4 regions of the Comamonas sp. 23 genome follow, and region 2 is predicted to be linked to each of the others. Evidence: predicted binding sites of a transcription regulator. Region 2 holds the regulator's gene; each other region holds the start of a gene.

Region 1 (7,959 bases), 700 kb from region 2:
CGGGCGCGACGGCCATGTCATGCAGGTACAGCGTGTCGGCTGCCGATGCACAGGCAAAGCCGCCATGCAGCGGTGTTACCTTGCCCAACACGGAGCGGTAGGCCGCCAGATAGGCCAGCACCTGGCCTTGCTGCACGGCCACCAGCGAGCACTGCACAGGGCTGGCCAGCCGCGCTGCATACAGCGCGGCACTCTCCATAAAGTCCGCGCCATAGCAGGCCAGCTGCACCTGCATCAGGCCATCGAGGTGCTGCGCGGTCAGGGGTTCAAGGGACCAAAGGGGCTGGTCGTTGGAATGAAAACGCATCGGCCCATTGTCGGCGATGCGGCAGCCATCACATCAGGCCAAGGGCGCCAGTGGCTGGGCGGTCGATGCTGGCACCGCCGTGCACGCCGCGTTCATCACCATCGACAGCAGGCTGTAATAGCCATTGATGCCGATCAGGTCCATCACGCCCTGGTCGCCCAACAGCTGCTGGGCCCGGGTCCAGGTGGCATCGCTCACCTGGCGCTGCTGGTGCAGCTCGATGCAGAAGTCATGCACAACGGCCTCATCCTCAGGCATCGCATCGGGGCGGCGGCCTTGGGCCACGGCGTCCACAGTGGCCTGGCTCAGGCCTTCGCGCAGCGCAATGGGCGCATGGATGGCCCATTCCACCTGCTGCGTCCACTGGCGGGCCGTGACCAGGATGGCCAGCTCGGTCAGGCGCAGGCCGATGGCGCTGCGGTAGCGCAGGTACTCGCCCAGGCGCTGGGTGTGGTCCATCAGCTCGGGGCTGCGCAGCAAAGGCACAAAGGGCGATATCAGCGCGCCGCGCGGGCCATCGATGATGGGCTGGGCATAGCGGCGCTGCTCTTCGCTCCAGGTCTCGGGGGGCAAGGGCGGCATGCGGTCCTGGAAGGGCGTCATCGGGCAGGTTCTTTCAGATCGTTTCGGGGGCGTGTTCAGGCGGCTACCGGTTGCTGGGCCAGCACTTTGTCGATGGCATCGCCCAGGCGCTCGACCACCTGGTCCAGCTCGGCCTCGCCGCTGATAAAGGGCGGCGCCAGCAGCACATGGTCGCCATGCAGGCCGTCGATCGTGCCACCCATCGGGTAGCACAGCAAGCCCTGCTCCATCGCCTGCGCCTTGACCTTGGCATGCAGCTTGAACGCCGGGTCAAACGTCGCCTTGCTGCTGCGGTCCTGCACCAGCTCCACGCCCCAGAACAGGCCCCGGCCCCGGATATCACCGACATGCGGGTGCTCGTCAAAACGCGCATGCAGCTGCTTTTGCAGATAGGCGCCGCGTGCCAGCACCTGGGGCAGCAACTGGTCGCGCTGTATCACCTGCTGCACCGCCAGCGCGGCGGCCGCCGCCATCGCATGGCCGATGTAGGTATGGCCATGCTGGAACAGGCCACTGCCGCGCCGCATGGCCTCCACAATCTTGCGCTGGGCCAGCACCGCGCCAATCGGCTGGTAGCCGCCGCCCAGGCCTTTGGCAATGGTCATCAGATCGGGGCTGATGCCCTCTTGCTCGACCGCATGCAAGCTGCCGGTGCGGCCCATGCCGCACATCACCTCGTCGGCAATCAGCAAGATGCCATAGCGGTCGCACAGCGCGCGCAGGCCCTGCCAGTAGCCGGCAGGGGCGGCCACCGCGCCCAGGGTCGCACCCACCACGGGCTCGGCGACAAAGGCGATCACCTTGTCCGGGCCCAGCTCTTGGAACTTGGCATCGATCTCGGCCAGCAAACGCGCCACATAGGCGGGCTGGCTCTCGCCGTCCAGGCGGTCGCGGTATTCATAGGCGGGGGCCACGCGCCCCACGTCCATCAGGATGGGGGCAAACTGCTTGCGGCGCCATTCATTGCCGCCCACGGCCAAGGCACCCAAGGTGTTGCCGTGGTAGCTTTGGCGGCGCGCGACAAAGTGCGTGCGCTCGGGCTGGCCGATCTCGACAAAATACTGGCGCGCCATTTTCAGCGCGGCCTCGACCGCCTCGGAGCCGCCGGAGACAAAGTAGACATCGGTCATGCCCGCGGGCGCATGCGCGACCAGGTGGTCGGCCAGCGCCTCTTGCACCTCGGTGGTGAAAAAGCTGGTGTGGGCATAGGCCAGCTGGTCGAGCTGGCGGTGCATCGCTGCCAGCACATCCGGGTGGGCATGGCCCAGGCACGACACGGCTGCCCCGCCACTGGCATCCAGGTAGGCCTTACCGGCCTGGTCAAACAATTCCACGCCTTTGCCGCCGACCGCAACAAGAGGAACCTGGGCCAGAGAACGATGGATGACATGGCTCATGCGAGCACTCCTTGACAATGCGTCACCAGCCCTGCGCCGGCAGCGATACGCACAGTATAAGGATCATTTGTAATTTTTCAATAGATTAATGGATCATTTGCTCCATTTCCACCTATTTCTGTTCCCAGGCTTCCCCTTCCCTCCCTGTCGCTATCCGTTCAACGCAAGCCGCCTACATAGCGCTTGGCCGAGGCCACCAGCCCCTGCGGTGCAGCCGGATCGCTGGCAGGGGCCGGCGCCGCTGGGGCGGGTGCGCCCGGCAGGCTGGCCGCAAAGCGCTGCGCCAGGCGCTCCAGCTCCGCATCCTGGTTGGCCAGCGCATGGCTCAGCGCAAAGCGCGCCATCGCCTGGCCGTAGGCGGTATCGCTGGCCATCCACTCGGTATCGGTCACCCGGCCCGTCTTGCGGCGCAGCGCCACATGCAAATGCGCGGCGATGGCCAGGCGTTCACTGTCGTTCATACAAGCTCCTCCATGGCAGAACCTGAGGGGCAGGCGGCAGGCACAGAGCGCTGCTGCCTGGTGGCCCGGCGGCACCCGGTGGCGCCGGGCCTATCACGCTAGTTTTGGCTTTCCTGGTGCAGGCTGATATCCAGCCCATCGATCTCCTGCTGCGCCGTCACCCGCAAAGGCAGAACCACGCGGATAACGGTCAGCAAAATGGCAGTGCCCGCCGCGCTGTAAATAGCCACGGCCGCCACGGCCACCAGCTGGTTGAGAACCGTGGCATCCACGCCGGCAATGGCGCGGTCGGCAAACAAGGCGGTGAGCAGCGAGCCGGCAATGCCGCCCACGCCGTGCACGCCAAACACATCGAGCGAGTCGTCCACACCCAGGCGGCGCTTGAGCCAGGTGGCGCCCCAAAAGCAGGCTACGCCAGCCATCAGGCCGATGGCGACTGCGCCGCCCACCTGTACAAAACCGGCCGCCGGTGTGATGGCCACTAGACCGCCAATCAGGCCCGAGAGCACGCCCAGCAAGGTGGGCGCGCCGCGCACCCACCACTCGACCAGCATCCAGGACAGCGCGCCGGCAGCAGCGGCCACCATGGTCACCAGCATCGCCAGCGCCGCACGGCCATCGGCCGACAGGGCAGAGCCCGCGTTAAAGCCAAACCAGCCAATCAGCAGCAGCGCGGCACCCATCGCCGTCCAGCCCAGGCTGTGCGGCTCAAAGGCCTGGCGGCCATAGCCCTGGCGCCGGCCCAGCATGGCCGCGCAGACGAGGGCCGAGACGCCCGCATTGACGTGCACCACCGCGCCACCGGCAAAGTCCAGCGCGCCCAGCTTGTTGAGCCAGCCATCGCTCTCCCAGACCCAGTGGGCGACCGGCGCATAGACCAGCACGCTCCACAGCGCCGAGAACAGCAGCAGCGCCGAAAAGCGCATGCGCTCGACCACGGCGCCAATGATCAAGGTGGTGGTGATGACGGCAAAGGCCATCTGGAACAGCGCATAGAGCGACTCGGGCAGATGGGGCGCCAGGTGGCTGACCGACACGGTGCCCGCTGCCGCATCCAGGCGCATCGATGAGAACCAGGCCCGGTCCAGCCCGCCCAGCCAGGCCGTGGACTTGCTGAAGGCCAGCGAGTAGCCCAGCGCAAACCAGGTGAGTGACACCACCGCCGCCACCGCAAACACGGCCACCACCGTGTTGACCACATTCTTGCGCCGCACCAACCCGGCATAGAAGAGCGCAATGCCCGGCAGTGTCATCAGCAACACCAGCACCGTAGAGACCAAGAGCCAGGCCGTATCGGCCTTGTCAATCGCAGCCATCTGCACCATTTGCATGCCATCCCCTTTTTACGTTGTCATCCATTGCGGGTTTGTTTCAAAAGGTAGCAGTTTCTATGCCATGGAGCGGGAAAGCGCCTGGATACGCGGTCTGCGGGCATGCGCAGGGGTGGCCAGGCCGCCGGCCTATGCCCGATCGCACCACATCGGTGCCATGGGCCTTGGAGCAGCCACCAACGGAAAACCGGCGCATGCATCGCTGCAGGCGCCGGTTCTGTCTGAGGGGACTACAACGGAATTCAGTCCGCAGCCAACACCTTGCCCGGGTTCATCAGCCCCAGCGGATCGAGCGCCTGCTTGATCGCCCGCATGGCGGCCAGCTCCTGCGGCGTGCGGCTAAAGCCCAGGTAGGGCATCTTGTGCAGGCCAATGCCATGCTCGGCCGATACGCTGCCCTGGAACTGCTGCACCAGGCCGTACAGCACGGCCTCCAGCGCCTCGTCCTCACCGCCAATGGTTTTGCTGTCGGTCGTGACATGCAGGTTGCCGTCGCCCACATGGCCAAAGAACAGGCTGTGGTGGCCAGGCCAGCGCGCATCAAAGGCGGCGCGGCAGGCCGCAGCAAAGCGGCCAATATCCACCTGGGGCAGGCTGACGTCAAAGTTCACCGGCGGGTGCATGTGCGCGGTCATCTCGGCCGGTGCCTCGCGCAGCTTCCACAGGCTTTTGGCCTGCTCGCTCGACTGCGCAATCACTGCATCCACCACCTCACCGGCCTCCATGGCCTCGCCCAGGGCCTCTTCCACCGCAGCGCGCAGCGCAGCCTCGTCCTTGCCATCCACATCGATCAGCGCCTGCAGCGGGTGCTGCTGGGCAAACGCCGGCTGCAGCTTTTGCCACTGGATGGAGGTCTGCACAAAGTCGCTCCACATCAGCTCGAACGCGGCCACGCTGTTGCCAAAGCGGGCCTGCATGCGCGCCAGCACCGCCAGCGCTTCGTCAAAGCCAGGCAGCGCCACCATGCAGGTGGCCTTGGCCTGGGGGGCGGGCCGCAGGCGCAGCAGCACGCGGGTGATGATGCCCAAGGTGCCTTCGGCACCGATAAAGAACTGCTTGAGGTCATAGCCGGTGTTGTTCTTCAGCATGGGCCGCAGCATCGGCAGCACCGTGCCATCGGCCAGCACCACCTCCAGCCCCAGCACCTGCTCGCGCATCATGCCGTTTTGCAGCACGCCGTTGCCGCCCGCATTGGTCGAGACATTGCCGCCAATCTGGCAGCTGCCGCGCGCGCCCAGGTCCACGCCAAACACCCAGCCCGCCGCCACGGCCGCTTCCTGCACCGCCTGCAGGGTGACGCCGGCCTGCACCGTCATCAGGCCGGTGCGTGCATTCACGTCCTCGATCTGCTGCATGCGGTCGAAAGCCACCGCCACGCCCTGGGCCACTGGCACGGCCGCGCCGGCCAGGCCGGTCAGCCCGCCCTGGGGCACCACGGGCACCCGGTGGGCATGGCAGATGCGCAGCAGGGCGCTGACCTCTTCGGTGCTGCGCGGGCGCAGCAGCGCCAGCGGCGGCACCGGCGGCGTTCCGCTCCAGTCGGTCCAGTACTTCTCGGGGATGGCGCCCGCGCCGCGCGAAAAGCCGTTGGGGCCCAGCGCTTGCTCAAGATCGGTCCAAAAAGCCGCCGCAGGAGCGGCTGCCGCGTTGTCGGTGCGAGAGGTAGTCATAGACCGCTATTGTCGGGCGGTTTGCCTGACAGGCGCGGCCCGCCAGCAGCAAAACCTGCTGGGCCACTACAGCAAAAAACGGCATCCCAGGCCTGCCGTGCAAGCCCTGGATACCGTTTGCGGAGGCGTTGGAATCAGCGTGCCGATTGCTGCACGTAAGCCAGCAAGGTCTCCACCATGCGGCGCACATGGGGCTGCACCTTGGCGGCCACGGCCGGCAGGTAGTCAAAGGGCATGTGCTCCTGCATATAGCTGCTCTGCGTCATCTCCAGCTGGATGGCATGCACGTTCAGCGCCGGCTGGCCATAGTGGCGCGTGATGTAGCCGCCCTGGAAGCGGCCATTGAGCACGCTGGTAAAACCGTCAGCCTCACCCTTGCGGGCCTCGGCCAGCAGCGCCTCGCCCAGGCCTTCGCCGCAGCTCGCACCCTTGTTGGTGCCCAGGTTCAGATCGGGCAGCTTGCCGTCAAAAAAGCGCGGCAGCACCGACTGGATCGAGTGCGCATCCCACAGGCCAGCTGCGCCATGCTGGGCCTTGATGCGGGCCAGCTCGGCGGCCAGCTGGTCGTGGTAGGGCTTCCAGACCTGGTCGCGGCGCTGGGCAATCTCGGCGTCATCGGGCTGCAGCGCGGCGCTTTGGTAGACGGGGGTGTCGGCAAAGGTGTCGACCGGGCACAGGCCCGTCACGCTCTGGCCGGGGTAGAGGCTGGCGCCATCGGGGGGGCGGTTCATGTCCACCACCAGGCGCGAATGCGTGGCCACCAGGGTCGAGGCCCCGATCTCCTGCGCAAACGCATAGAGCAGCGGCAGGTGCCAGTCGGTGTCATGCACCTCGCGCGCCTCGGGCGTGAAGCGCTCGGCCAGCGCGGGCGGCACATAGGTGCCCACATGGGGGAAGGAGATCAGCAGCGGCGCCGTGCCTTGGCGGAATTCAAACGCTGCGCGGTCGGTTTCAAAATGCATGGATCACGTCTCCTGAAGAAGTTCGCTGCGCGCGGCGACAAAGCCGCGCTGCGCGCTGTGGTGCAGCCGGTGGCGGCCGTCGGCCACGCGGCACTGGCCGCCCACCCAGACACTGGCCACCGCACTGCTGCGGCTGCTGGCAAACACATGGGCATCGAGCTGCTCGGCAGCGGGCAGCCCGGCCAGCGCCAGGTGCTGGCCATCGAGCACCACAAAATCGGCCTGCTGGCCCACGGCCAGGCCGGCCACTGCGCGGCCACTGGCCTGCGCGCCGCCCTGCACCGCTGCCAACAGCATATGGCTGCCCACATGGGGCTGCTGGGCACTGGCCGCCACATTGCGCTGCTGCGATTGCAGGCGCTGGCTGTACTCCAGCATCATCAGCTCTTCGGCGGCGTTCACGCCGATGTGGCTGTCCGAGCCAATGCCCCAGCGGCCGGCACCGGCCTGCCAGCGCGGCAGGTCAAAGATGCCGTCGCCCAGGTTGGCTTCCGTCAGCGGGCACAGGCCCGCCACCGCCTGCGAGGCGGCTGCGGCTGCGTATTCGGCCTCATCCATGTGCGTGGCATGCACCAGGCACCAGCGCGCGTCCACCGGCATATGGTCCAGCAGCCAGGCCACCGGGCGCTGGCCGCTCCAGGCGACGCAGGCGTTGACCTCAGCCATCTGCTCGGCAATGTGGATGTGTACGGGCGCCTGGGCGCTCAGCGCATGCAGGCCCTGCACGGCCTCTTGCAAGGCCTCGGGCGCCACCGCGCGCAGCGAGTGCGGCGCCAGGCCCAGCGCCGCGCCTTGGGCGGCGCAGGCGGGGGCCAAGGTCTCCAGCAGGCGCAGCATGTTGTCGGTGCTGCGGATAAAACGCTTTTGCCCGTCATTGGGTGCCTGGCCGCCAAAGCCGCTGTTCTGGTAGAGCACCGGCAGCAAGGTGATGCCGATGCCCGCTGTCTGCGCGGCACGCAGCAGCGCCAGGCTCAGCTCGCCATCGGGGGCGTAGGCCTGGCCATCGGGCTGGTGGTGCAGGTAGTGGAACTCGCAGACGCTGGTGTAGCCCGCTTCGAGCATCTCGATGTAGAGCCAGGTGGCAATCGCCTCCAGGTGCTGGGGCCCCAGGCGCGCGGCAAAGCGGTACATCAGGTTGCGCCAGCTCCAAAAGCTGTCCTGCGCCTGGCCGCGGAACTCCGAGAGCCCGGCAAAGCCGCGCTGGAACGCATGCGAATGCAGGTTGGGCATGCCCGGCAGCACCGGTCCG
Region 2 (7,959 bases):
CGGCCTCTACATGCACCTGCGTGGCAAGGTGCGGCACAAGCTGCTGCGCCAGCTGTTTGACCACTCCACGTTCACGGCGCCATTCAATGTGTTCATGCTGATGTTCAGCAAGGTACCGCGCACGCCCTACCTGCCCACCAGCACCTTCCCCGACCTGGCCCCGCTGCAGGCCCACTGGCGCGAGATCCGCGAAGAGGCCATCGGTCTGCACCAGGCCATGCAGATCAAGGCCGCAGCCAACAACGACGACGCGGGCTTCAACTCGTTCTTCAAGACCGGCTGGAAGCGCTTCTACTTGAAGTGGTACGGCCAGGCCCACCCGTCTGCGATGGAGCTGTGCCCCAAGACCACGGCGCTGGTGCAGTCCATCCCCGGCATCAAGGCGGCCATGTTTGCCGAGCTGCCGCCCGGCGCCAAGCTCAACCTGCACCGCGACCCCTATGCGGGCTCGCTGCGCTACCACCTCGCTGTGCTGGCGCCCAATGATGACCGCTGCATGATCGAGGTCGATGGCACGCCCTACAGCTGGCGCGAGGGCGAAGGCGTGATCTTTGACGAGACCTTCATGCACTGGGCCGAGAACCGCTCCGAAGGCAACCGCATCGTGCTGTTCTGCGATGTCGAGCGCCCGATGACCAATGGCTTTGCGCAGTGGCTCAACCGCTGGCTGGGCACGCATGTGGTCGCTGCCGCCAGCTCGCCCAACAACGAAGGCGATCCGCGCGGCTTCATCAGCCGCATCTTCAAGATCTCGTTCTACATGGGCCAGTACCGCCGCCGCTTCAAGGCCTGGAACAAGACGGCCTACAAGCTCACCAAGTTTGGCCTGATGCTGGCCGTGCTGGCCTTGTTCATCTGGTGGCTGTGGCCAAAGTAAAGCGGCTCCGTCTCAAAGCAAAACCGCAGTGCCTAACGCAACTGCGGTTTTTTTATGGGCCCTGGCTGCTTGCGCTTACAGCGCCTTGCGCAGGCTGGCCGGCGGGATGCGCATCGCCTCGCGGTACTTGGCCACCGTGCGGCGCGCGCATTCAATGCCCTGGGCCTGCAGCAGATCGGCGATTTTTGCATCCGACAGCGGCTTTTTCGCGCTTTCCTCGTCCAGCAGCTGCTTGATCAGCGCCTTGACCGCCGTGCTCGACGCACTGCCGCCGGTCTCGGTGCCCAGGCCCGAGCCAAAGAAGTACTTGAGCTCGAACGTGCCCTGCGGCGTGGCCATGTACTTGGCCGTGGTCACGCGGCTGATGGTGGACTCGTGCAGGCCCAGCTCATCGGCAATCTCGCGCAGCACCATGGGGCGCATCGCCAGCTCGCCATGGACAAAGAAATTGCGCTGGCGCTCGACGATGGCCTGCGAGACGCGCAAGATGGTGTCAAAGCGCTGCTGGATGTTCTTGATGAACCAGCGCGCCTCCTGCAGCCGCTGCTGCAGCGCGCCATGGCCCTCGCTGCCCTTGTGGCTGCGCAAGGCATTGGCGTAGACATCCTGCACGCGCAGGCGCGGCATCACCTCGGCATTGAGCTGCACGCTGAAACCGGGCACCGGCAGGCCGCGCTCATTGCTGGGTCGCACGATGACATCGGGGATGATGGTGTTGCGGTCCACATCGGCATAGGGCCGGCCGGGGCGGGGCTCGAGCTTGGCGATCAGCGCCAGCGCGCTGCGCACCGCGGCATCACTGCATCCGGTCAGTTGCACCAGCTTGCGCACATCACGGCGCGCCAGCAGCTCCAGCGATTCCTGGCAGACCAGCAAAGCGGTCTCCAGCGCCAGCGCATCGGCCTCGGGCGTGTCCGAGCCCTCTTCATCCAACAGGCGCTGCTGGGCCTTGATCTGCAGCTGCATGCATTCGGACAGGTTGCGCGCGCCCACGCCAATCGGCTCCAGGCTTTGCAGCAAGCGCAGCGCCACGGTCAGGTGGTGCAGCAGGGCCTCGTAGCGCTCGGGGTCCGAGGCATCGCCAAAGCTTTGCGCGAGCTCGGCCAGCGTTTCTTCGAGGTAGCCGTCGTCGTTCAGTGATTCAATCAGAAAGTAGAGCGCGGCCCGGTCTTCCTGGCACAGGCGCAGCGACAAGGCCTGGCGGTGCAGCACATCCTGCAGGCTCAGGTGCTCGCTGCGCCGGTCGGACATCGGCGTCTCGTCGTCGTCATCGCCAGCGCTGGAGCGGGCGGGCAGATCGCCGCCCCACTCTTCCCAGTCCGATGCCGAATCGCCGGCAGCGGCCTCGGCATCGACGCCGGTTTCCTTGCCCGCGCCAAAATCCAGCGGCTGGTCGGAGGTTTCGGGCTCGAAATCGCTACTGTTGTTGGTGTCGGTGCTGGCAGCAGTATCGGCAACCTTGTCGGCTGCGTCTGCAGCGTCTGCAGCTTCGGCAGATTCAGCGGCTTCTTTACCGGCTTCAGCCTCGGGGGCCTCATCGCCCTCGCGCTCCAGAAACGGGTTTTCGTCGAGCATCTGCTCGACTTCCTGTGTCAGCTCCTGCGTGGACAGCTGCAGCAGGCGAATCGACTGCTGCAGCTGGGGGGTCAGGGTCAGGTTCTGCGATACGCGCAGCGACAGCGACGGCATCATGGCTGCGCCTCCACACGGGCTGGGGCAGCTGGCAACGGATCAGCCCTGCCGGCCCCGCAGCGCGGGACGGCATCTTGGCTGGCACGCCCGCCAAGGCGTGCGGTGTCACATACGGAAATGTTCACCCAGATACACCCTCCGGACCTCTGCGTTCTCCACAATCTCTTGCGGCGTCCCGGCGGCCAGCACCTTGCCATCGCTGATGATGCAGGCATGGTCACAGATACCCAGGGTTTCGCGCACATTGTGGTCGGTGATCAGCACGCCAATGCCGCGCTCCTTGAGAAAGGCGACAATGCGCTGGATCTCGATCACGGCGATGGGGTCGATGCCGGCGAAAGGCTCGTCGAGCAGGATGAAACGGGGCTGGGTGGCCAGCGCACGGGCGATCTCGACCCGGCGGCGCTCGCCGCCGGACAGCGCGACTGACGGTGATTCGCGCAGGTGCTCGACCCGCAGCTCCTGCAGCAGCGCGGTGAGCTGGCGCTCGACCTCGGCGCGCGAGAGCGGCTTGCCATGCTCATCTTTTTGCAGCTCCAGCACGGCGCGCACATTGTCCTGCACGCTGAGCTTGCGAAAGATCGAGGCTTCCTGCGGCAGGTAGGACAGGCCCAGCTGCGAGCGCTGGTGGATCGGCATATTGGCCACCGACTGCCCATCGATGCGGATATCCCCGCCATCGCTGCGTACCAGGCCCACGATCATGTAGAACGAGGTGGTCTTGCCCGCGCCATTGGGGCCTAGCAACCCCACCACTTCGCCCTTGCGCACCGACAGCGACACGTCCTTGACCACCTTGCGGCTGCCATAGGATTTCTCCAGGTGCAAGACCTCCAGCTGGCTGCGGTGGTCGCTGTTGGCGACCCGGGCGTTGACGGAAATGGTCGACGAGTTTTCTGCCACGGTCACTTGGCTCCGTCGTTCAGTTGGGTGCTGGGGCGCAATGGCGTCTTGTCATCGGCAGCGGGCTTGGCCGGGGCGCTGGCCTTGTCGTCTGCCTTGCCATCGGCCTTGGGCGTCAGGATCACACGGACGCGGTCCTTCTTGGGCGCACCGGGCTTGGGATCGGCCGCCGCCTGGGCGCCCTTTTGGCCGGAGACCGTGAAGGTATCGCTCAGATTGTTGTAGACGATCAGCGGGCCACTGACCTGGTCGGTCAACGTGGTCTCGCGGTAACGGCGCAACTCGCCGCGGCGCTCAAAGTGCACGGTGTCATCGCGGCCGTTATAGGTGATGACCTCGCCTTCGCCTTCGACGAACTCGTCAGGCGCGCCTGGGGCCGAGTCACGCTTTTGGCGGAAGAATGCGAGCTTGCCCGGCGCAGCAGTCACCACGCCGTGCTGGAAGCCGTCGCGGTCCTGGCTCACGGTCAGCTGCGCGCCACGGATGATGATGGTGCCCTTGGTCACCACCACATTGCCCGTGAAGACACTGGTCTGCTTGAGTTCATCGTGGCGGCCATCGTCCGCCTCGATGTTCATGGGCTTGGTGCGGTCTGCACGCTCGGCGTGCGACAGCAGCGGCACGGCCAGGGCCACTGCCACCAACAAAGAGTTAAAAATACGGTGTCTCATAAGGCATGAATCTTGCTCTGCCCCATTGTAGCCATGCTGGAGCGTTAGGCCGTTTCTGGCACAAAAAAGCCCGCGTGCGCGGGCTCTGTCTCAAGCGTTGGGGAATCCGCTCAGCCTTGTGCAGCCAGGAACTCTACCACTTGCAGCACGTTGCTCATCGAGCCGGCACGGGTTCCGTCGGTGTAGTACTTGCCCGCCACGCCCAGCGATGGAACGCCTTCGACGCCGTACGACTCTTGCAGCTGGGTGGCCTTGCGCACCTGGCCTGCGACGCTGAAGGAGTTGTAGGCTTCCTTGAACTTGGCCAGGTCCACGCCGTTCTTGTCCATCCAGGCGAAGATCTCGTCGTCCTTGTTCAGGCGCTGGCGCTCGACGTGGATCGCACGGAAAACCTTGACATGTACGTCAGGGATCAGGCCCATCGACTCCAGCGCAAAGTAGATCTTTTGCTGGGGCACAAAGGTGTTGTTGAAGGCCACGGGCACGCGGCGGATCTGCAGGTTCTTGGGGGCAGTCTTGGCCCAGGCTTCAAACTGCGGCTCGAAGGCATTGCAGTGGGGGCAGCTGTACCAGAAGAACTCGATCACCTCGACCTTGCCAGCGGGCGCATCGGGGGTGACGGGCTTGGCCAGCTTCAGGTAGTCCTTGCCTTCCTTGAACTTGGCCTGTGCGTTGGCGCCGGTGGCAAAAGGCAGGCTCAGCGCCGAGGCGGCAGTAGCGGAAGCCGCCAAAGTGGAAAACTCACGACGTTTCATGTTTTGTTAACTCCAGTGACAAGTTGCGGTTAGGAGTGCCCTGCACCGCCAAAAGTTCAACGCTGCACGCGGACGATTTGCGCATCCACGCCGGCGCCATCGAGCTTGCCTTTGAGGCCATCGGCATCATCGCGCTTGTTGAAGGGGCCCACGCGCACCCGGTATACGGTGCGGCCATTGACTTCGCGCTCGCTCACGCGCGCTTCCCAGCCCATCATCGCCAGCTTGGCGCGCTGTGCATCGCCATCGGACTGGCTGCGGAAAGCACCGGCCTGCACGAAGTACTGGAAGCCGTCGGTGCCATCGGCACTGCGCGACTTGGCCAGATCGCCCAGCGGATCGGCGCCCTGGCCGGCCTTGGGGTCGAGCTTTGCGACCTGGGTCTTGTCTGCCGGCTTGTCAGCGGGCTTGGTGGTATCGGGCAGCACCACTTCGGGCTTGGCAGGCTTGTTTTCCACTGGCGCGGGGGCGTTGTCAGCCACCGTGCGCGGCGGCTCAGGCACCACCACGCCCTGAGCGGCCGGTGCCACAGCCGCGGGCGCACGCGCGGGGTTCTTGCCATAGAGCGGCGAGTTCGGGTCCCAGTTCTGGTTGCGCTGCGCCTCGGCCTTGTCCTTGGCCTCGCCGCGCACGCCACCTTTGTTGACAAACGGCACCGGCACATTGGTGACGTACACGGCCACGGCCAAGGCCGCGCCCACGCCCACCAGCAGCCCCAGGATCAGGCCCAGGATGGTTCCACCACGTTGATGTCGTCGCATTGCAGTTATTACCTTTGTTCGCAAAATCACATGCGCTCTGGTGCGCTCACACCCAGCACGGCCAGGCCATTGCGCAGCACCTGCGCGACCGCTGCCACGAGTGCCAGACGGGCCAGTTTGGTGGCTTCGTCATCCACCAAGATACGCTCTGCATCATAGTAGCTGTGGTAGGCCGAGGCCAGGTCACGCAGATAGAACGTAACATCGTGCGGCGCATTGCCAGCCGCGGCGTTGCTCAGCATCTCGGGATACTGGGCCAGCATCTGCATCAGCGCCTGGGCCTGCGGCCCTTGCAGCGCGCCCAGGTCAATGCCGCTCAGCGCAGGCAGACCAGCGCCGCCTTGCTCCTGCCAGCCGCGCAGCACCGAGCAGATGCGCGCATGGGCGTACTGCACGTAGAACACCGGGTTGTCATTGTTCTGGGCCACGGCCAGGTCGACATCAAAGGTGTACTCGGTATCGGGCTTGCGCGAGAGCAGGAAAAAGCGCACCGCATCCTTGCTGGTCCACTCGATCAGGTCGCGCAAGGTGACATAGCTGCCGGCGCGCTTGCTGATCTTGACCTCTTCACCACCGCGCACCACGCGCACCATGGTGTGCAGCACATAGTCGGGGTAGCCCTGGGGAATGCCGACATTGACCGCCTGCAGACCGGCGCGCACGCGGGCGATGGTGCCGTGGTGGTCCGTGCCCTGGATGTTGACGGCCTTGCCGTAGCCGCGCAGGAACTTTTGCGTGTGGTAGGCCACATCGGGCAGGAAGTAGGTGTAGGTGCCGTCGGACTTGCGCATCACGCGGTCCTTGTCGTCACCGAAGTCGGTGGTGCGCAGCCACAGCGCGCCATCTTGCTCATAGGTGTGGCCGCTGGCGATCAGGCGCTGGACGGTCTCGTCCACATGGCCGTTCTGGTACAGGCTCGATTCGAGGTAGTACTCGTCAAACTTGAGGTTGAAGGCCTGCAGGTCCTTGTCCTGCTCGTTGCGCAGGTAGGCCACCGCAAAGTTGCGGATGTTGTCGTAATCCTCGACATCTCCATTGGCGGTGAACGCGCGGTCATCGGCCTCGATGGTCTGCTTGGCCAGGAACGCCTGGGCAATATCGCCGATGTAGTCGCCGTTGTAGAAGTTCTTGGCCAGCGGGTTGTCGCTGTCGGTGGGCCAGCAGTCGTCACCGGGCTTGAAGCCCTTGGCACGCAGCTGGGTGCTCTTGGTCAAGGTGTCGATCTGCACGCCCGCGTCGTTGTAGTAGAACTCGCGGTGCACGCTCCAGCCCTGGCTGCCGTAGAGGTTGCAGATCGCATCGCCCAGCGCGGCCTGGCGGCCATGGCCCACGTGCAGCGGACCGGTGGGGTTGGCCGAGACAAACTCGACGATGATCTTTTCATCGCGCGGCGGCTGCATGCCAAAGCGCTCGCCCTGGGCCAGCACTTCCTGCACCACCTGCTGCTTGGCAGCGGGCTTGAGGCGCAGGTTCAAAAAGCCTGGACCGGCGATCTCGACCGCATCCACCCATTGCGCAAAGGCGGGCGCGGCCTCCAGCGCCGCCTTGAGCTGCTCGCCCAGCGCGCGGGGATTGGCCTTGAGCGGCTTGGCCAGCTGCATCGCGGCGGTCACGGCATAGTCACCGTGGGCGGCCACCTTGGGCGTTTCAAAGGCCGCACGGCTACCTGCGCCAGGCGACAATTTCTCGAGCTCGGCAGCAAGCACTGCGAGCAAATCTTTTTTGACTTGCAACATATTTGAAACTTAGACGAAGCGGTTACCAGCGCCAGGCCGGTTTACCAGCCCCGGGCATAAAACACGGCGACGGCGGCGATCACGGGAATCAGATGGGCTTGCCACATGACCCATTTACGCGTGGCGCGCACCTCGGCGTCCCCGGGCAAAGCGCCATTGTCGCGCAATTGCCGTAACCAGCGGCGGAACACGGCTGTCGGCTTGAAGGACAGCACCACGCCGACGACGACCAAGGTCATCTTCAGGTGAAAAAGCGGCTGGCTGACATACCAGGTCACGCCCTTGGCGCCCAGAAACAGGCGCAGCAAGCCGGTGGCCAGCACCGCCAGCGCGGCAAAGGCGTAGATCAGATCGAGGCGCGCTAAGCGCTGCACCACGGCCCCATTCATCCACTCGGCGCGGCACAACGCCGCCTCGCTGGAGAGAAAAACCACCATGGTCAACAAGGCCAGCAGGTGCAGGCAGGCCAGAACAGCTTCCAAAGTCATCGTGTTACTCCATCTTTTTCCAGAAATCGGCACGTTCGTAGTGCTGCTTGACGAAATCGATCCACAAGCGCACCCG
Region 3 (7,959 bases), 200 kb from region 2:
TTGAAGCCCAGCGCTATGACGGGGATCTGGAAAAACTGCGCCGCTCGCGCCTCAAGAGCCAAAGCAGCCTGAGCCTGCTCAACAGTGGCCAGCAGCTGATCATTGCAGTCGCGCTGGTCGCAATGCTGTGGCGTGCCACCCAGGGCGTGGTCGACGGCCGGCTCAGCCTGGGCGATCTGGTGATGATCAATGCCTTCATGATCCAGCTGTACATTCCGCTCAATTTCCTGGGCACCTTGTACCGCGAGATCAAGCAAAGCCTGACCGACCTGGACCGCATGTTTGTGCTGATGGACCAGCAGCGCGAGGTGGCCGATGCGCCGACGGCCCAGCCGCTGGCGCTGCAGGCCGAGCCTGAGCTGCGTTTTGACGACGTGCATTTTGCCTACCACCCGGGCCGCCCCATTTTGCAGGGCCTGAGCTTTGTCGTGCCTGCGGGCAAGACCGTCGCGGTGGTGGGCCCTTCGGGCGCCGGCAAATCCACGCTCGCGCGGTTGATCTTTCGTTTTTACGATGTGCAGGCGGGCGCCATCCGCATTGCGGGCCAGGACATCCGCGATCTGACGCAGGACAGCCTGCGCCGCGCCATCGGCATCGTGCCGCAGGACACCGTGCTGTTCAATGACACCGTCGCCTACAACATCGCCTATGGCCGGCCCGGCGCATCGCAACAGGAGATCGTGCAGGCTGCGCAGGCCGCGCGCATCCACACGATGATCGCCGCCTCACCCGAAGGCTATGCCACCCGTGTGGGTGAGCGCGGGCTCAAGCTCTCGGGCGGCGAAAAGCAGCGCGTGGCCATTGCCCGCACCTTGCTCAAGAACCCGCCGATCCTCATCTTTGACGAGGCCACCTCGGCGCTGGACTCGGCCAGCGAGCGCGCCATCCAGCAGGAGCTGCAAAAGGCCGCGCAGGGCAAGACCACCTTGGTGATTGCCCACCGCCTGTCCACCGTGGTGGATGCGCATGAAATCCTGGTGATGGACGCCGGCCGCATTGTGGAGCGCGGCACCCATGCGCAGCTGCTGGCGCAGGGTGCGCGCTATGCCAGCATGTGGGCCTTGCAGCGCAACCAGGTGCAGCAGTAGATTGAAATTTGCTTAGCGCTTGCTGCGCGAGAGCCGCTTGGCGTTGCTTACGGCCTTGGCATGGACGGGTGTGATGCCGGCGTTGAGCACGTCGGTGACGGCCCGTACCTGCTGCGTGACCATACGCGAGGTAGCCTTGCCCACGCCAAAGGCGGCCAGCGGGTTGCTGCTGCCGGGGGTGAACGGCCCTGGGACGGTATACAGGCTGGCGGCGGCCTGCCAGTAGGCTGTACAGGCCTGGGTCCACATCCCGATCCAGGATTCGTAAAAGGCGGTGACCTTTTCGTTGCTCATGCGGTAGAACTCTTGCTGGTCGCGCGCCGAAGGCTGGGTGCCAGCGAGCATCATGCGGCCCACGCGTTGTGCGACCACCTGGGGAGCAGCCAAGCTGAGCTCCAGGCTTTTGGTGGCCAGATTCTGGACCTTGGCTTGGGTAGTGTGTCTTGCAGTCATGGGCATTCCCAGTGGGTTAAAACTAGGGAAATTGTAGAAAGCTTTGAAGAATGCTGCATTGCAGCAACTTCACCTGCCTGCACCCATGGTTATTGCTTAAGCCATTGATATGAAAAGAATACCTGTATTTCTTGCACCATTCTTGTGGGGTAGGTGCAGCGCTTGACCTGGCCTAGGACTGCGCATTGTTTGCAATGGCTGGCGCGTCCTGTTGCTGCAGCGCCTCCAGCTCGTCGCTGCTGAAGACGCGCGAGCGCGTGTGAAAGGCCTTGCCCTCGGGGCCTTCGAGTGAGAAGGTGCCGCCGCCGTGCGTGTCGATCACATCGATGATCAGCTGGGTGTGCTTCCAGTACGCGTACTGGGAGGTGCTCATGTAAAACGGGCAGCCCCCTATATCGCCCAGGTAGACATCGCCCTGGCCAATCGTCAGCTCGCCCAGCAGGTAGCAGTTGGCCGCGCTGTTGTCGCAGCAGCCGCCCGATTGGTGAAACATCAGGCCAGGGCCATGCTTGTCTTTGAGCAAGGCAATCAGCGCTTGCGCGGCCGGGGTGGCCACTACCTTTTCCACAACCATGTTGCTGTCTCCTGTGAGGTGGGCAAGGCAGGTGCCATGCCGGCGGGAATGGGTGGTGTTGCACAGGCGGTGTGCGTGGCCCCAGCCCTGACTGCTGAGGCAGCCTGGGTCGGGCACACCGCCCTGCATACCCTGTCTATTAGAAGAAGCCCAGCTTGTTTTCGGAGTAGGACACCAACAGATTCTTGGTCTGCTGGTAGTGGTTGAGCATCATCTTGTGGTTCTCACGGCCGATGCCGGACTCTTTGTAACCGCCAAAGGCGGCATGCGCGGGGTAGTGGTGGTAGCAGTTGGTCCAGACGCGGCCCGCCTTGATCGCGCGGCCCATGCGGTAGGCCAGGTTGCCATTGCGCGTCCACACACCTGCGCCCAGGCCGTACAGCGTATCGTTGGCCAGCTCCAGCGCTTCTTCTTCGGTCTTGAAGGTGGTGACCGCCAACACCGGGCCAAAGATTTCTTCCTGGAAGATGCGCATCTTGTTGTGGCCCTTGAACACCGTGGGCTGTACATAGTAGCCGCCGTCCAGGTCGCCGCCAAGCTTGGCTTCGGCGCCGCCGATCAGCACTTCAGCGCCTTCCTGGCGGCCCAGGTCCAGGTAGCTGCTGATCTTGATCAGCTGCTCCTTGCTGGCCTGCGCGCCCATCATGCTGTCGGTGTCCAGCGGGTTGCCATGCTTGATGGCGGCAATGCGCTTGAGCACTTTTTCCATGAAGCGGTCATAGATGGACTCATGGATCAGCGCGCGGCTGGGGCAGGTGCAGACCTCGCCCTGGTTGAAGGCAAACAGCACCAGGCCTTCGATCGCCTTGTCGAGGAAGGCGTCGTCCTGGTCCATCACATCGGCAAAGAACACATTGGGCGACTTGCCGCCCAGCTCCAAGGTGGCCGGAATCAGGTTGTTGGCAGCGGCCTGGGCGATGACGCGGCCGGTGCTGGTCGAGCCGGTAAAGGCAATCTTGGCGATGCGCTTGCTGTTGGCCAGCGGCATGCCGGCCTCGCGGCCATAGCCGTTGACCACGTTAAGCACGCCGGCGGGCAGCAGGTCTTCGATCAACTCGATGAGGATCAGCAGGCTGATGGGGGTGGATTCTGCGGGCTTGAGCACCACGCAGTTGCCCGCAGCAATGGCGGGGGCCAGTTTCCAGGCAGCCATCAGGATGGGGAAGTTCCAGGGAATGATCTGGCCCACAACGCCCAGCGGCTCGTGGTAATGGTAGGCCACCGTCGTGTAGTCAATCTCGCTGATGCCGCCTTCCTGCGCCCGCAGCGCGCCGGCAAAGTAGCGGAAGTGGTCGGCCGACAGAGGAATGTCGGCATTGAGCGTCTCGCGGATCGCCTTGCCGTTGTCCACCGTTTCGGCGTAGGCCAGCAGTTCGGTATTGGCGTCGATGCGCTCGGCAATCTGCAGCAGCACATTGGAGCGCTCGGTGGCTGATTTCTTGCCCCAGGCATCGGCCGCGGCATGGGCGGCATCCAGTGCCAGCTCCACATCTTCGGCGGTCGAGCGTGCGGCCTGTGTGTAGACCTGGCCGTTGATCGGCGAGATCACATCAAAGTACTGGCCCTTGACCGGCGCCTTCCACTGGCCGCCAATGAAGTTGTTGTACTGCTTTTTGTAGCTGATCTTGGCGCCCGATTGGCCGGGAAATACGTATTGCATGGTGTGTCTCCTTGGAAATGGATATCGCAAGCTGATTCGTGCCGGATGCCAGCAGGAAAAGGCACGAGTCACACCTGAGATATCAAGATGCATGCCAGGCCCGATTGCGTGCCAAGTGCTTGATTTGTATCAGTCCCGCTGGCCGCGATGGCTGGCGTTGGAACAGCGCCGGACAATGCAGGTGTTCCAATCTGGAACAGTCGGACAGCGGCATGGCTATTCACGGCGACTCCGTGCGGCCGCTTTCCTATACTGTCCCCATGGGCCTGCGCAGACAGGCTTGCAAGGAGACAACATGGATCCCCAGATCACCTCCCAGGTGCTGCGCCAGGCACGGGTGCATTTGTTGGCACATGGTGAATGCCCGCCCGGGGCGGTGCAGGCGCGCATTGCCAGCTCCTGGCAACGCAGCCTGCGCGCAGGGGTACAGCCAGTCGGCCGGGTGTCTTACGGCGACCCGCTCACCGGCTCCGAAATGCGCCAGGTGCTCACGCGCAGCGAAGACCTGCTGGCCATTGCCCGGCCGGTGATGGACTATGTGTTCGAGCAGATCCAGGACAGCCACAGCATGGTCATCCTGGCCAACGCCCAAAGCACCCTGCTGCACACCTTGGGTGACGCCCCTTTCCTGAACAAGGCCGAGCGCGTGGCGTTGCGCAGTGGCGCGATCTGGACCGAAGAGGCGCGTGGCACGAATGCGATTGGCACGGCGCTGGTGGAAGCCACGCCGCTGCGCGTCGAAGGCGCGGAGCACTTTCTGGAGGCCAACAGTTTTTTGAACTGCGCAGCCTCGCCCATCTTCAGCGCCCAGGGCCAGCTGCTGGGCGTGCTCGATATCTCTGGCGACCAGCGCCTGGCCCAGGCCCATACCTTGGGGCTGGCCACCACCGCTGCCCGCATGATCGAAAACCGCTGGCTGCTGGCACGCCACCAGCGCGACTGGCGCATGCATTTCCACACCCAGGCCGAAGGGGTGGGTACCGCCGCCGAAGGCATTCTGGCGCTGACGCCCGATGGTTTGCTGCTGGGCGGCAACCGCACCGCCATGCAAAGCCTCAAGATTGCCGCGGCCGACTGGGGCCATCTGCACTGGGACGACATCAGCGCGATGCCGCTGCGCGACTGGCTGGCCCGGGGCCATACCCAGACCGAGCGCTTGCATCTGGCGGCCCTGCACACCGGCCGCAGCGTGTTTGCGCGCCTGGTGCTGCCTCAGGCATCACACGCCACGCCGGTGGGCGCTGCACCGCCCGCGCTGCCAGGCGATCGCGCGGGCCGGGCGCCGCTCGTGGCCGTGCCCCAGCCAGCGGCGCCCGATGCGCTGGCCCGGCTGGACACCGGTGACCCGGGCTGGCGCGCTGCGGCCGAGCGCGGGCGGCGCACCTGGGGCAAGGGCATTGCCTTGCTGGTGCAGGGCGAATCGGGCGTAGGCAAGGAGCTGTTTGCGCGCGCGCTGCACGACAGCAGCGCACGCCATGCCGCGCCTTTTGTGGCCATCAATTGCGCGGCGATTCCGGAGCATTTGATCGAGGCCGAGCTGTTTGGCTACGAGTCCGGGGCTTTCACCGGCGCCCGGCGCGATGGCCAACTGGGCCGCTTGCGCGAGGCCCAGGGCGGCACGCTTTTCCTCGATGAAATTGGCGATATGCCGCTGGCGCTGCAAACCCGTTTGCTGCGTGTGCTGCAGGAGCGCAGCATCACGCCGTTGGGCGGCGGCAAGGCCCAGCAGCTCGATTTTGCGCTGGTCTGTGCCACCCACCACCAGCTGCGCGAGGCGGTGGCGCAGGGGCGCTTTCGGGCCGATCTGTTCTACCGTATCAACGGCCTGGCCTTGCAGCTGCCCGCGCTGCGCGAGCGCAGCGACCGCGAGGCCATCACCCGCCGCTTGCTGGACCAGTTCAACCCCAGCCAGCCGGTACGGCTGCATCCTGATCTGGCCTTTGCAATGGCGCACTACCCCTGGCCCGGCAATCTGCGCGAGTACGCCAACGCGCTGCAGACCGCATCGGCGCTGTTGCTGCCCGGCGAGGACACGATTGGCTGGTCGCAGCTCTCCGACGATCTGGCGCAGGAGCTGCTGCGCTACCGCGAGGGCGCGCCGATGGCGGTAGCCGCTTTGGCCGCGCAAGCGCAGCCACCCAGCCTGCCGGCCACCGATCTGAAAACCCTCTCGCACACCGCCATTGCGCAGATGCTGCAGCAGTGCCGGGGCAATGTATCACAGGCGGCCAAGCTGCTGGGCATCAGCCGGCAGACCCTGTACCGCCGGCTCAAGACGGCTTAGGCTTAGCTGCATGGCCTAAGATAGCTGCTGCGCCGGCACATGGTGTGCCGCCTGTTTGTTGGAATGCCCATGCCCGCCTCTGAAAACCCTGCTGTCGCCACCTGGTCTTCGCGCTGGTGGGCCGATATCAGCACGCGCGAATTTGCCCAGGCGCAGACCAGCGGCCTGGCGGCCAGCACGGTGGCGGTGCTGCCCGTCGGCGCAGTGGAGCAGCATGGCCCGCATTTGCCAGTCTCTGTCGATGCCACCTTGCTGCAAGGCATTGTGGCGGCGGCCATGCCGCTGCTGCCAGCCGATGTGCCCGTGCTGGTGCTGCCGGCGCAGAACATTGGCCTGAGCACCGAGCACCTGAACTTTCCCGGCACCTTGAGCCTGCCGCCCAAGCTCATCATCGACCTGTGGACGGCGCTGGGCCAGGCGGTGGCGCGTGCGGGTATCCGCAAGCTGCTGATGTTCAACACCCATGGCGGGCAGGTGGCGGTGATGGATATCGTCGCGCGCGAGCTGCGCATCGCCAATGGCATGCTGGTCTACAGCAGCAGCTGGGGCGGCCTGCCGTTGCCCGCCGAAGTGACGGGCCTGTTCAGCGCCGAGGAGCACCGCTTTGGCATCCATGGCGGCGAGGTGGAAACCTCGATGATGCTGCACCTTGCACCCGCGCAGGTGGACATGGCGCAGGCGGGTTGCTTCCATTCCACGTCGCAGGACCGGGCGGGGCGCTTTGCGATTGTGGGCAATGGCAAGAGCGCCAAGATGGGCTGGGCGATGGAAGACTACAACCCCTGCGGCGCCGTTGGCAATGCCGCGGGTGCCACGGCAGACAAAGGCCGGGCGGTGGTCGAGGCAGCGGCCCAGCAACTGGCATTGCTGCTGCAGGAGATCCACCAGCTGGCGTGGACGGTGCCGCCGCGCTGATGGCTACCCGCTGAGGATCAACCCCGCAGCACCTCGCTGAACACGGCCGCATCGACATTGCCGCCGGTCAGCGCCAGGCCCACGGTCTGGCCGGTGATCTGTTCGCGCTCCTGCAGCGCGGCGGCCAGGGCGCCGGCACCGGCGCCTTCGGCCACATTGTGGGTGTCGGTAAACAGGAAGCGCATCGCTGCGCGCACCTCGTCGTCGCTGACGGCCACCAGGTGGTCCAGGTGCTGGCGCAGCACCGGCAGGGCCATCGGGTCGGCGCGGCGCACGGCCATGCCGTCGGCAATCTCGGTGCTGACCACCGCCTCGACTACTTCACCGGCGGCGATGGAATCACGGTAGGTGGTGGCGCCGGTGCTGATCACGCCGACAATGCGCACCGGGTGCTGCAAGGCCAGCTTGGCCGCCACGGCGGCGCAGGCGCCCGAGCCCAGGCCAATGGGCACATAGACGGTCTGCAAATGCGGTACGGCGCGCAAAAATTCCCACCAGTAGGTGCTGACGCCGCTGACCAGGTCCGGGTGGTAGCTGGGCACCATGTGGGCGCCGCTGTGCTCGGCCAGCGCCATCGCATGCTCGCGGGCGGCCTGGAAGTCGTCTCCGTGCTCGATCAGCTCGGCACCCAGCGAACGCATCGCCATGTTCTTCTCGACCGAGTTGCCATGGGGCACGACGATGGTGCAGCGCACGCCATGGCTGCGCGCAGCCCAGGCAATGCTCTGGCCATGGTTGCCGCGCGTGGCGCTGATCACCTGCGCGGGCAGGGTGCCGCGCGCTGCCATCTGTGCAAAGTAAGACAGACCGCCCCGGATCTTGAACGCGCCGACGGGCGTGTGGTTCTCGTGCTTGAGCCAGCACTCGGCCCCCAGGCGTTCGCCCAGCAGCTGCCAGCGGTACTGCGGCGTGGCCTGGAACTCACGGTAGACGATGCGGGAGGCGGCCTCGATTTCGGCGAGGCTGGGCAGGGAGATGGCTTGCA
Region 4 (7,959 bases), 360 kb from region 2:
GCCGACAAAACCGGCGGCTGGGGTGATGACCACCAGGCCACCAACGGCACCCGAAGCGGCACCCAGCATCGAGGGCTTGCCCTTGTGCAGCGTCTCGCACACCAACCAGCTCACGCAGGCTGCGCCGGTGGCCACGATGGTGTTGATGAAGGCCAGGCCCGCAATACCGTTGGCAGCACCTGCCGAGCCGGCGTTGAAGCCGAACCATCCCACCCACAGCAGCGATGCGCCCACCATGGTCAAGGTCAGGTTGTGCGGAGCCAGCGCTTCGCGGCCAAAGCCCAGGCGCTTGCCCAGCACATAGGAGCCCACCAGACCGGCCACACCGGCGTTGATGTGCACAACGGTGCCGCCGGCAAAGTCCAGCGCGCCATCCTTGCCCAGCAGACCACCGCCCCAGACCATGTGGGCAATCGGCAGGTAGCTGAAGGTGAACCACAGCACGGCGAAGATCATCACGGCCGCAAACTTGATGCGCTCGGCAAAGGCACCGACGATCAGCGCCACGGTGATGGCGGCGAACGTGGCCTGGAACGAGACGAACACATACTCCGGCACAGTGGCCATCGCACCCGACAAGGTATCGGGCGTGATGCCCATCAGGAACACCTTGCCGAAGTCGCCAAAGAAGTTGCCTTCACCGGAGAAGGTCAGCGAGTAGCCGTAGATGGTCCACAGCACAGTGATCAGCGAGAAGATCGTGAACACCTGGGCCAGCACCGACAGCATGTTCTTGCTGCGCACCAGACCGCCATAGAACAGCGCCAGACCCGGGATGACCATCAGGATCACCAGCATGGTCGAGGTCATGATCCAGGCGGTATCGCCTGCATTCAGAACGGGAGCTGCCGCATCGGCCGCAGCCGCGTTGCCCGCAGTGGCCAGTGCCACTGCCGCCAGCCCTGCCAAGGAAAGAAGTCGTCTCATGTTGTTCACACCTTCAAGATAAATTGGCTTGTTGCGCGCGCCTTGCCAGCGCGGAGCGCTGTTTTTTAGATCGCGTTCGGGCCGGTTTCGCCGGTACGGATACGCACCACCTGCTCCAGCGGCGAGACAAAGATCTTGCCGTCGCCGATCTTGCCGGTGCGCGCTGCGTTCTCGATGGCCTCGATCACCCGGTCCACCAGGTCCTCGGCCACCGCAATCTCCAGCTTCACCTTGGGCAGGAAGTCCACCACGTACTCGGCGCCTCGGTACAGCTCGGTATGGCCCTTCTGACGGCCAAAGCCCTTGACCTCGCTCACCGTGATGCCTTGCACCCCAATATCGGACAGCGCCTCACGCACTTCATCGAGCTTGAAGGGCTTGATCACCGCCACTACCAGTTTCATGTTCATAGTCTCTCCTGTCGTCACTTATTGCAGCGGCGCTGCGTCAAAAAGCCTTGGTCAGCGATACGATCGCGCGACCCTTGTTCACAAAGCCAAAGGCACCCGTCTTGTTGGCGCCCACCCAGGCAGCGCTCAGCGAGAAGCCATCACCCAGGTCATAGGCACCGCCCACGCTGTAGTCCAGGTAGTTGGGCACGCCCAGGTCCTTGATGTCGCTGGAAAAGCGCGTATAGCCCACGGCCAGCTTCAAGGTCGTCTTGGGCGCCACTTCCTGGGCGAATGCCACATTCAGGTAACCGGTGTTGCGGCCCTTGTACGTGCTGTCGTACTTGGTGCCGGCCCAGCCAAAGTAATCCTTCGACACGGTGTGCGAGTACTTCACGGTCACGGGACCGTAGGTGCCCGAGCCATACAGTTCGGTGGTGTTGCCCAGCGTGTTGCCGGGGTAGACATAGGTCAGCAGACCCACATCCCAATCCACATCAGCGGCCTTGAACTTGTAGCCACCGTAGAAATCCATCTCCAGCTTGTTGTTGTCGAGCCAGTCGACGGTGGAGTTCCAGTTCCCCACATAAAAGCCGCTGTCGCCAAAGGCGTAGTCGACCCCTCCCTGGAGTGCGGGCTTGACCCATTGGGCACTAGAGGACTTCTGGTCCTGACCGCGGAACTTGTAGTTCGTGGTCACGCTCACATTGGCGGTCAGCTGCGCGCTTGCCACCATTGGCAGCGCCAGGAACGCTGCACCCGCCACCACCATCCAGCCTCTGTTGCTCATTGCCATTGCCACACTCCTTGTTGATGAATTCGACCCATCCGTTTGTGGCAAGCACAATGCACAGAGCGTGCCAAACCCAGCGCTACCCGCTGCGTTGCGCGCACCAGACAAGCGCAGCGCGCTATATTTTTTTGCAAATGCTTACGTTCTGAGCCGCCACAGGGCGGCCGGGGGCGCGGGATGGCAGGCCGGCGCCGCCGCCACGCCTTCCCCGGGCTGTCGCCACTTGTTGCTGCCAGCGACTTTTGCGATGCTGGTGGCAGCCGTGCCTCCAAGAGGTGCTTCGCAATGCACCAAAAAGGTGCAAAACAACAAGGAAGCCCGCCCATGAGTCTCGCCGTGGTGCACAGCCGGGCCCTGGTCGGGCTCACCGGCCATCCCGTCAGCGTCGAAGTCCATCTGGCCAATGGCCTGCCCAGCTTTACCCTGGTCGGCCTGGCCGATCTGGAAGTGAAGGAAGCGCGTGAGCGTGTGCGCTCAGCGCTGCAAAACAGCGGGCTGGAGTTTCCGCACAACAAACGCATCACTGTCAACCTGGCACCGGCCGATCTGCCCAAGGAGTCGGGCCGCTACGACCTGGCCATCGCGGTCGGCATTCTGGCGGCCAGCGGCGCTATCGATGCGGACCGGCTCAAGGACTATGAATTTGCCGGCGAGCTGTCGCTGTCGGGTGCATTGCGCCCGGTGCGCGGCGCGCTGGCCGCCAGCATGGACCTGCACCAGCGCGGCCAGCAGGTGCGCCAGGTGCTGCCCCCGGGCAGTGCAGAGGATGCCGCCCTGGTGCCCGATGCCGAGGTCTACCGCGCCAGCCACCTGCTGGACGTGGTGCAGCACTTTGCGCCCCAGGCCGCCAGCGCCGAGCCCGATGCAGCGCCCAGCCAGTGGCAGCGCATGCCCGCCCAGCCCCGCCCGCCCGAGGCCCCCGGCGCCGACATGGCCGATGTCAAAGGCCAGGCGGCCAGCAAGCGGGTGCTGGAGATCGCTGCCGCAGGCGGCCACAACCTGCTGATGCTGGGCGCACCGGGCGCTGGCAAATCGATGCTGGCCCAGCGCTTTGCCGGCCTGCTGCCGCCCTTGAGCGTGGCCGAGGCGCTGGAGAACGCCGCCGTGCACAGCCTGGTCGGCAGCTTTGATGCCCAGCGCTGGGGCCAGCGCAGCACGATGGCGCCGCACCACACCGCCAGCGCCGTGGCCCTGGTGGGCGGCGGCAGTCCGCCCCGGCCCGGTGCGATATCGCTGGCCCATTGCGGCGTGCTGTTTTTGGACGAACTGCCCGAGTTCCCGCGCAGCGCGCTCGAAGCACTGCGCGAGCCGCTGGAGACCGGCCAGATCAGCATCGCCCGCGCCGCGCAGCAGGCCACCTTTCCCGCCCGCTTCCAACTGATTGCCGCGATGAACCCCTGCCCCTGCGGTTTTCGGGGCTCGCGCCAGCGCGCCTGCCGCTGCTCGCCCGACCAGGTCAGCCGCTACCAGGCCCGCATCAGCGGCCCCTTGCTCGACCGCATTGACCTGCACCTGGAAGTCAGCCCCCTGCCCGCCGATGAGCTGCTGACCGCCCCGGCCGGCGAATCGACCGCCACCATCCGCGAGCGGGTGACCGCTGCCCGCGCCCGGTCACTGCAGCGCCAGGGCATGCTCAACCAGCAGCTGCAAGGCCAGGCGCTCGACGATTACTGCCATGCCGAGCCCGCTGCGCTGCAGCTGCTGCAAACCGCCGCCGCCCAGCTGGCCTGGTCGGCACGCGGCATCCATCGCAGCTTGCGTGTGGCGCGCTCGATTGCGGATCTCGCGCAGTCGGAGACCATCAGCCCGGCCCATGTGGCCGAGGCGGTGCAGTACCGGCGGGCGCTGCTGGGCAGCAGCGGCATGTAGGCAGCACATGCACGCGGGCAGCGCTGCCGCATGTCCACCCTTATGCAGAAAACGCGTTTAGTAAGTCAGAAAAATTAGTTCCTCCCGCAACGCTGACTTCGCACAATCCCCCTTTTGCGCCGCGCAGCCCTGCTGCGAACGGCGGTTTTTTGAAAGCGGATATGGGCGTGAGCAAATTGGGTCAGTGGCGGGTGTTGGGCGTGGCGGCAGCGTCGCTTTGTGTGGTGGCCGGTGCCAGTGCGGCAGGTGCAGCCAGTGCCCCCAGCGGCGCCCCCATCCGTATCGGCTTGCTGGCCCCGCTGACCGGATCGGGTGGCGCCTATGGCAAGGAAGAGGAAACGGCGGCCAAGGCAGCCGCAGCCCATATCAATGCACATGGCGGTGTGCTGGGCCGTCCGCTGGAGATCGTCGTCGCCGATGACGAGACCACGCCCACAGCCGGCGTGTCGGCCGCGCGCAAGCTGATCGATGTGGATGGTGTGGTCGCGATCACCGGCGTGTGGAGCAGCGCGGTGGCGCTGGCCGTGCGCCCGGTGGCACTCGAGAAGAGTGTTGCGCTGCTGCCCGTAGGCTCGGCCGATGAGCTGACCGAGGGCGACAACAAGGGCCTGGTCTGGCGCTTCCAGACCAATGGCAAGAACTGGGGCCAGGCCTTTGCCAATGTGGCCTACAAGGATGGCGCGAGGACCGCCTCCATCCTGGTGCTGCAGACGCCCTTCACGCTCAGCACCGTCAAGCCCTTTGCCGAGCGCTTTGCGCAGCAAGGCGGCAAGGTGCTTGACACCCTCTACTTCAACCCCAACCAGCCCTCGTACCGGGCCGAGGTGGAAAAGATCTTCAGCAAGAAGCCCGATGCGGTCTTCCTGCCCAGCTATATCCCCGAGTTCAGCGCCATCGTGCGCGAGATCTACCGCAGCGGCTACGAAAGCAAGCTCTACACCTTCAGCCATGCGGCCGACAGCGGCGGCAAGTTTGTGCAGAACGTGGGCAAGGCCGCCGCCGAAGGCGTGAACCATGTGCAGGCCACGCCGGTGGGCAACAACGCCAGCTACCAGCTCTACCTCAAGCAAACGCAGCAGCCCGAAGGCACCATCGTCGCCTTTGGCGCCAATGTGTTTGACGAGATCAATGTGCTGGCGCTGGCCATCGAAAAAGCCAAGAGCGCCAAGGCGGCCGACTTCAGCAAGGAAATCGCCAATGTGGTCAACACCAAAGGTCCCGATGTGCACGACCCCGTGCAGGGCCTGCAGCTGATTCGCGCAGGCAAGCCTTTCCGCTACTCCGGCGCGACGGCGGACTTCCGCTTTGCGCCCAATGGCGACCAGGTGGACCTGGACTACGGCCACTACCGCGTGCTCAACGGCGTGAGCAAGCTGGTGGGCACCACCAAATGAGCCTGCAGACAGACGATCTGCTCAGGGTTCAGGATGTTCATGTAGGTTTTGGTGAATTCACCGCGCTGGACGGTGCCCACCTGCGCATTGCGCGCGGCGGCATCACCGGCATGGTGGGGCCCAATGGCGCGGGCAAGTCCACCTTGTTCAACGTGCTGGGCGGCCAGCAGGCCCACCAGGGCGGCCGGGTGCTGTTCGACGGCCAGGACATCACGCATTGGTCCGTGCACCGCCGCGCCCAGGCCGGGCTCACCCGCACTTTTCAGATCTCGCGCGAGATGGGCGCGCTCACCGTGCTGGAGAACCTGCTGCTCGCCGCTCCCCAGCAGCCCGGCGAAAAGCTCTGGCATGCGCTGCTGAACACGGCGGCCGCCCGCCAGCACGAAGCCCAGGCGATGGCGCAAGCCCAGTCCCTGCTCGAGCGCGTGGGCCTGTGGCGCCTGGCGCATGACCGGGCCGACAGCCTCTCGGGCGGCCAGAAGAAACTGCTGGAGCTGTGCCGCGCGCTGATGCTCAAGCCCCGGCTGGTGCTGCTCGACGAGCCGGCGGCCGGCGTCAACCCGGTGCTGGTCGGCGAGATTGCGGACTTCATCCGCAGCCTGCAGGCCGAAGGCATGAGTTTTGCCATTGTGGAACACAACATGGACATGATTGCCGCGCTGTGCGACCCGGTGTATGTGCTGGCCCAGGGCAAGGTGCTGACCCAGGGCAGCTTTGCCCAGGTGTCTGCCAACGCGCTGGTGGTCGAGGCCTACCTCGGAGGTGTGGCATGAGCGCCGAACTGCGTCTGGACAGCGTCGTGGCCGGCTACGGCGCGCGCGCCGTACTGCATGCCGTGAGTCTGGATGTCGCACCCGGCTCCAGCCTGGTGGTCGTCGGCCCCAATGGCTCGGGCAAATCCACCTTGATGCGCGTCGTGACCGGGCTGATCCGCCCGCAGTCGGGCCGCGTCATCTGGGATGGCCGCGACATCACCGCCCTCGATGCGCCGGGCCGCGCACGCCTGGGGCTGGGCTATGTGCCGCAGGAGGCCAATGTGTTCCGCAACCTCTCGGTGCTGGACAACCTCAAGCTCGGCCATGAGTTCATCGCCAGCGGTGGCGCCAGGGCCTTGCGCGAGCGGCTCGATGCGGTGCTGGCGCTGTTTCCCGAGATCGTTCCCAAGCTGAACGTGGCCGCTGGCTTGCTCAGCGGCGGCCAGCGGCAGATGGTGGCCATGGGCGCGGCGCTGATGCCCTCACCCCGGCTGCTGGCGCTCGATGAGCCCTCGGCGGGCCTGTCGCCGCTGAATGCATCGCGCCTGTTTGACGTGGTGCAGCGCGTGGCGCACACCGGGGTCACCTTGTTCATGATCGAGCAGAACACCCGCCTGGGTCTGGCCGCTGCCGACCGGGGCCTGGTGCTGGTCGCCGGCCAGGTGCGGGCACGCGCGCCCAGCCAGGAGCTGCTGGCCAACGGCCAGCTGCAAAGTCTTTATCTGGGAGCGCACTGATGCTGGCGCAACTCATCTTCAACGGCCTGGTATCGGGCCTGCTCATTGCGTTGCCGGCCTTGTCGCTGGCCTTGATTTTCAGCGTGCTGCGCTTTGCCAACTACGCCATTGGCGCGATGGTGACCACCGGCGCGTACCTGGTCTATGCCTTCAACGGCCCGCTGGGCTGGCCGCTGCCGCTGGCGGTGGCCGCCGGCATGGCGCTCAGCGTTGCGCTTTCGCTGCTGCTCGACCGGCTGGTGTTTGCGCCGCTGCGCGGGCGCTCGGGCGTCACCTTGCTGGTGGCCTCGATCGGCCTGGGCCTGGTGCTGGAGAACCTGGTGCGCCTGGTCGCCGGCAATGCGCCGCGCGGCTTTGGTGTGGAGATTGCCCGGCCCGCGCGCCTGCTCGGCCTGCGCGTCAACCAGGAGCAGCTCATCACCCTGGTCTGCGTGCTGGTGGCGCTGGCGCTCGTGTGGCTGGTGTTCCGCTTCACGCGCCTGGGCCGGGCCATGCAGGCGGTGGCCGACAACCCCGATCTGGCGGACGTGCGCGGCATCTCGCGCAAAAAGGTGACGGCCGCGGTCTGGGCGCTGGCCGCCGCAATGGCGACCTTGTCGGGCGTGCTGATCGGGCTCGATTCGAATGTGGATCCGCAAATGGGTTGGAACTACCTGTTGCCGGTCTTTACCGCAGCCATTCTGGGCGGTATCGGCAGCCCGATGGCGGCAGTGGCGGGCGCGCTGCTGCTGGGCGTGACCGAAGAGCTGGCCACCCTGTTGCTGCCGCCCCACTACCGCACGGTGGTGGCCTTTGGGGTCATGGCCTTGCTGCTGCTGCTGCGCCCGCAGGGTCTCTTTGGTGCCAAGTGGGTGCGCAAATGACAAGCTATCTGATTGCAACCCTGGTGCTGGTGGTCATCGCCACCTTGTCGGGCCTGGCGCTGAACCTGCAGTGGGGCCTGGGTGGCCTGGTTAATTTTGGCCTGTTCGGCTTTTATATGCTGGGCGCCTATGCCTGCAGCCTGCTGCAGATGCAGGGCCTGCCGCCGCTCGCTGCCATGCTGCTGGCGCTGCTGCTGACGGCAGCGGCCAGTGCGCTGGTCAGCTTGATATC

Evidence for each region. The regulator sigma-54, encoded in region 2, starts transcription at its own class of promoters, with help from an activator protein. The targets are predictions, from matches to a motif close to TGGCANGNAANCTGCTTT.
Region 1: a site for sigma-54 is predicted at 4,126-4,143, ahead of ACPEE1_RS00425 (ammonium transporter). Genes of this name have one in related genera too.
Region 3: a site for sigma-54 is predicted at 3,855-3,872, ahead of exaC (acetaldehyde dehydrogenase ExaC). Genes of this name have one in related genera too.
Region 4: a site for sigma-54 is predicted at 2,162-2,179, ahead of ACPEE1_RS01830 (TorF family putative porin). Genes of this name have one in related genera too.

Annotation. Positions count from the first base shown of each region.
Region 1 covers NZ_CP187127.1:110,844-118,802, forward strand. Annotated here, with positions in the region: gene ACPEE1_RS00405 (GNAT family N-acetyltransferase) at 1-307, opposite strand, end outside; gene ACPEE1_RS00410 (carboxymuconolactone decarboxylase family protein) at 341-910, opposite strand; gene ACPEE1_RS00415 (aspartate aminotransferase family protein) at 946-2,286, opposite strand; gene ACPEE1_RS00420 (hypothetical protein) at 2,445-2,747, opposite strand; gene ACPEE1_RS00425 (ammonium transporter) at 2,846-4,078, opposite strand; gene ACPEE1_RS00430 (FAD-binding oxidoreductase) at 4,321-5,748, opposite strand; gene hutG (N-formylglutamate deformylase) at 5,883-6,710, opposite strand; gene ACPEE1_RS00440 (formimidoylglutamate deiminase) at 6,714-7,959, opposite strand, start outside.
Region 2 covers NZ_CP187127.1:810,681-818,639, reverse strand. Annotated here, with positions in the region: gene ACPEE1_RS03625 (aspartyl/asparaginyl beta-hydroxylase domain-containing protein) at 1-877, shown strand, start outside; gene rpoN (RNA polymerase factor sigma-54) at 953-2,569, opposite strand; gene lptB (LPS export ABC transporter ATP-binding protein) at 2,675-3,451, opposite strand; gene lptA (lipopolysaccharide transport periplasmic protein LptA) at 3,475-4,143, opposite strand; gene ACPEE1_RS03605 (thiol:disulfide interchange protein DsbA/DsbL) at 4,254-4,898, opposite strand; gene ACPEE1_RS03600 (SPOR domain-containing protein) at 4,955-5,659, opposite strand; gene argS (arginine--tRNA ligase) at 5,686-7,395, opposite strand; gene ACPEE1_RS03590 (DUF2214 family protein) at 7,437-7,883, opposite strand; gene ACPEE1_RS03585 (LysR family transcriptional regulator) at 7,888-7,959, opposite strand, start outside.
Region 3 covers NZ_CP187127.1:1,013,327-1,021,285, forward strand. Annotated here, with positions in the region: gene ACPEE1_RS04555 (ABCB family ABC transporter ATP-binding protein/permease) at 1-1,088, shown strand, start outside; gene ACPEE1_RS04560 (polyhydroxyalkanoate granule-associated phasin) at 1,101-1,541, opposite strand; gene ACPEE1_RS04565 (DUF779 domain-containing protein) at 1,714-2,115, opposite strand; gene exaC (acetaldehyde dehydrogenase ExaC) at 2,255-3,775, opposite strand; gene ACPEE1_RS04575 (sigma-54-dependent Fis family transcriptional regulator) at 4,071-6,059, shown strand; gene ACPEE1_RS04580 (creatininase family protein) at 6,129-6,974, shown strand; gene ACPEE1_RS04585 (threonine dehydratase) at 6,992-7,959, opposite strand, start outside.
Region 4 covers NZ_CP187127.1:447,589-455,547, reverse strand. Annotated here, with positions in the region: gene ACPEE1_RS01840 (ammonium transporter) at 1-927, opposite strand, end outside; gene glnK (P-II family nitrogen regulator) at 993-1,331, opposite strand; gene ACPEE1_RS01830 (TorF family putative porin) at 1,375-2,106, opposite strand; gene ACPEE1_RS01825 (YifB family Mg chelatase-like AAA ATPase) at 2,434-3,978, shown strand; gene ACPEE1_RS01820 (ABC transporter substrate-binding protein) at 4,146-5,372, shown strand; gene ACPEE1_RS01815 (ABC transporter ATP-binding protein) at 5,369-6,145, shown strand; gene ACPEE1_RS01810 (ABC transporter ATP-binding protein) at 6,142-6,864, shown strand; gene ACPEE1_RS01805 (branched-chain amino acid ABC transporter permease) at 6,864-7,727, shown strand; gene ACPEE1_RS01800 (branched-chain amino acid ABC transporter permease) at 7,724-7,959, shown strand, end outside.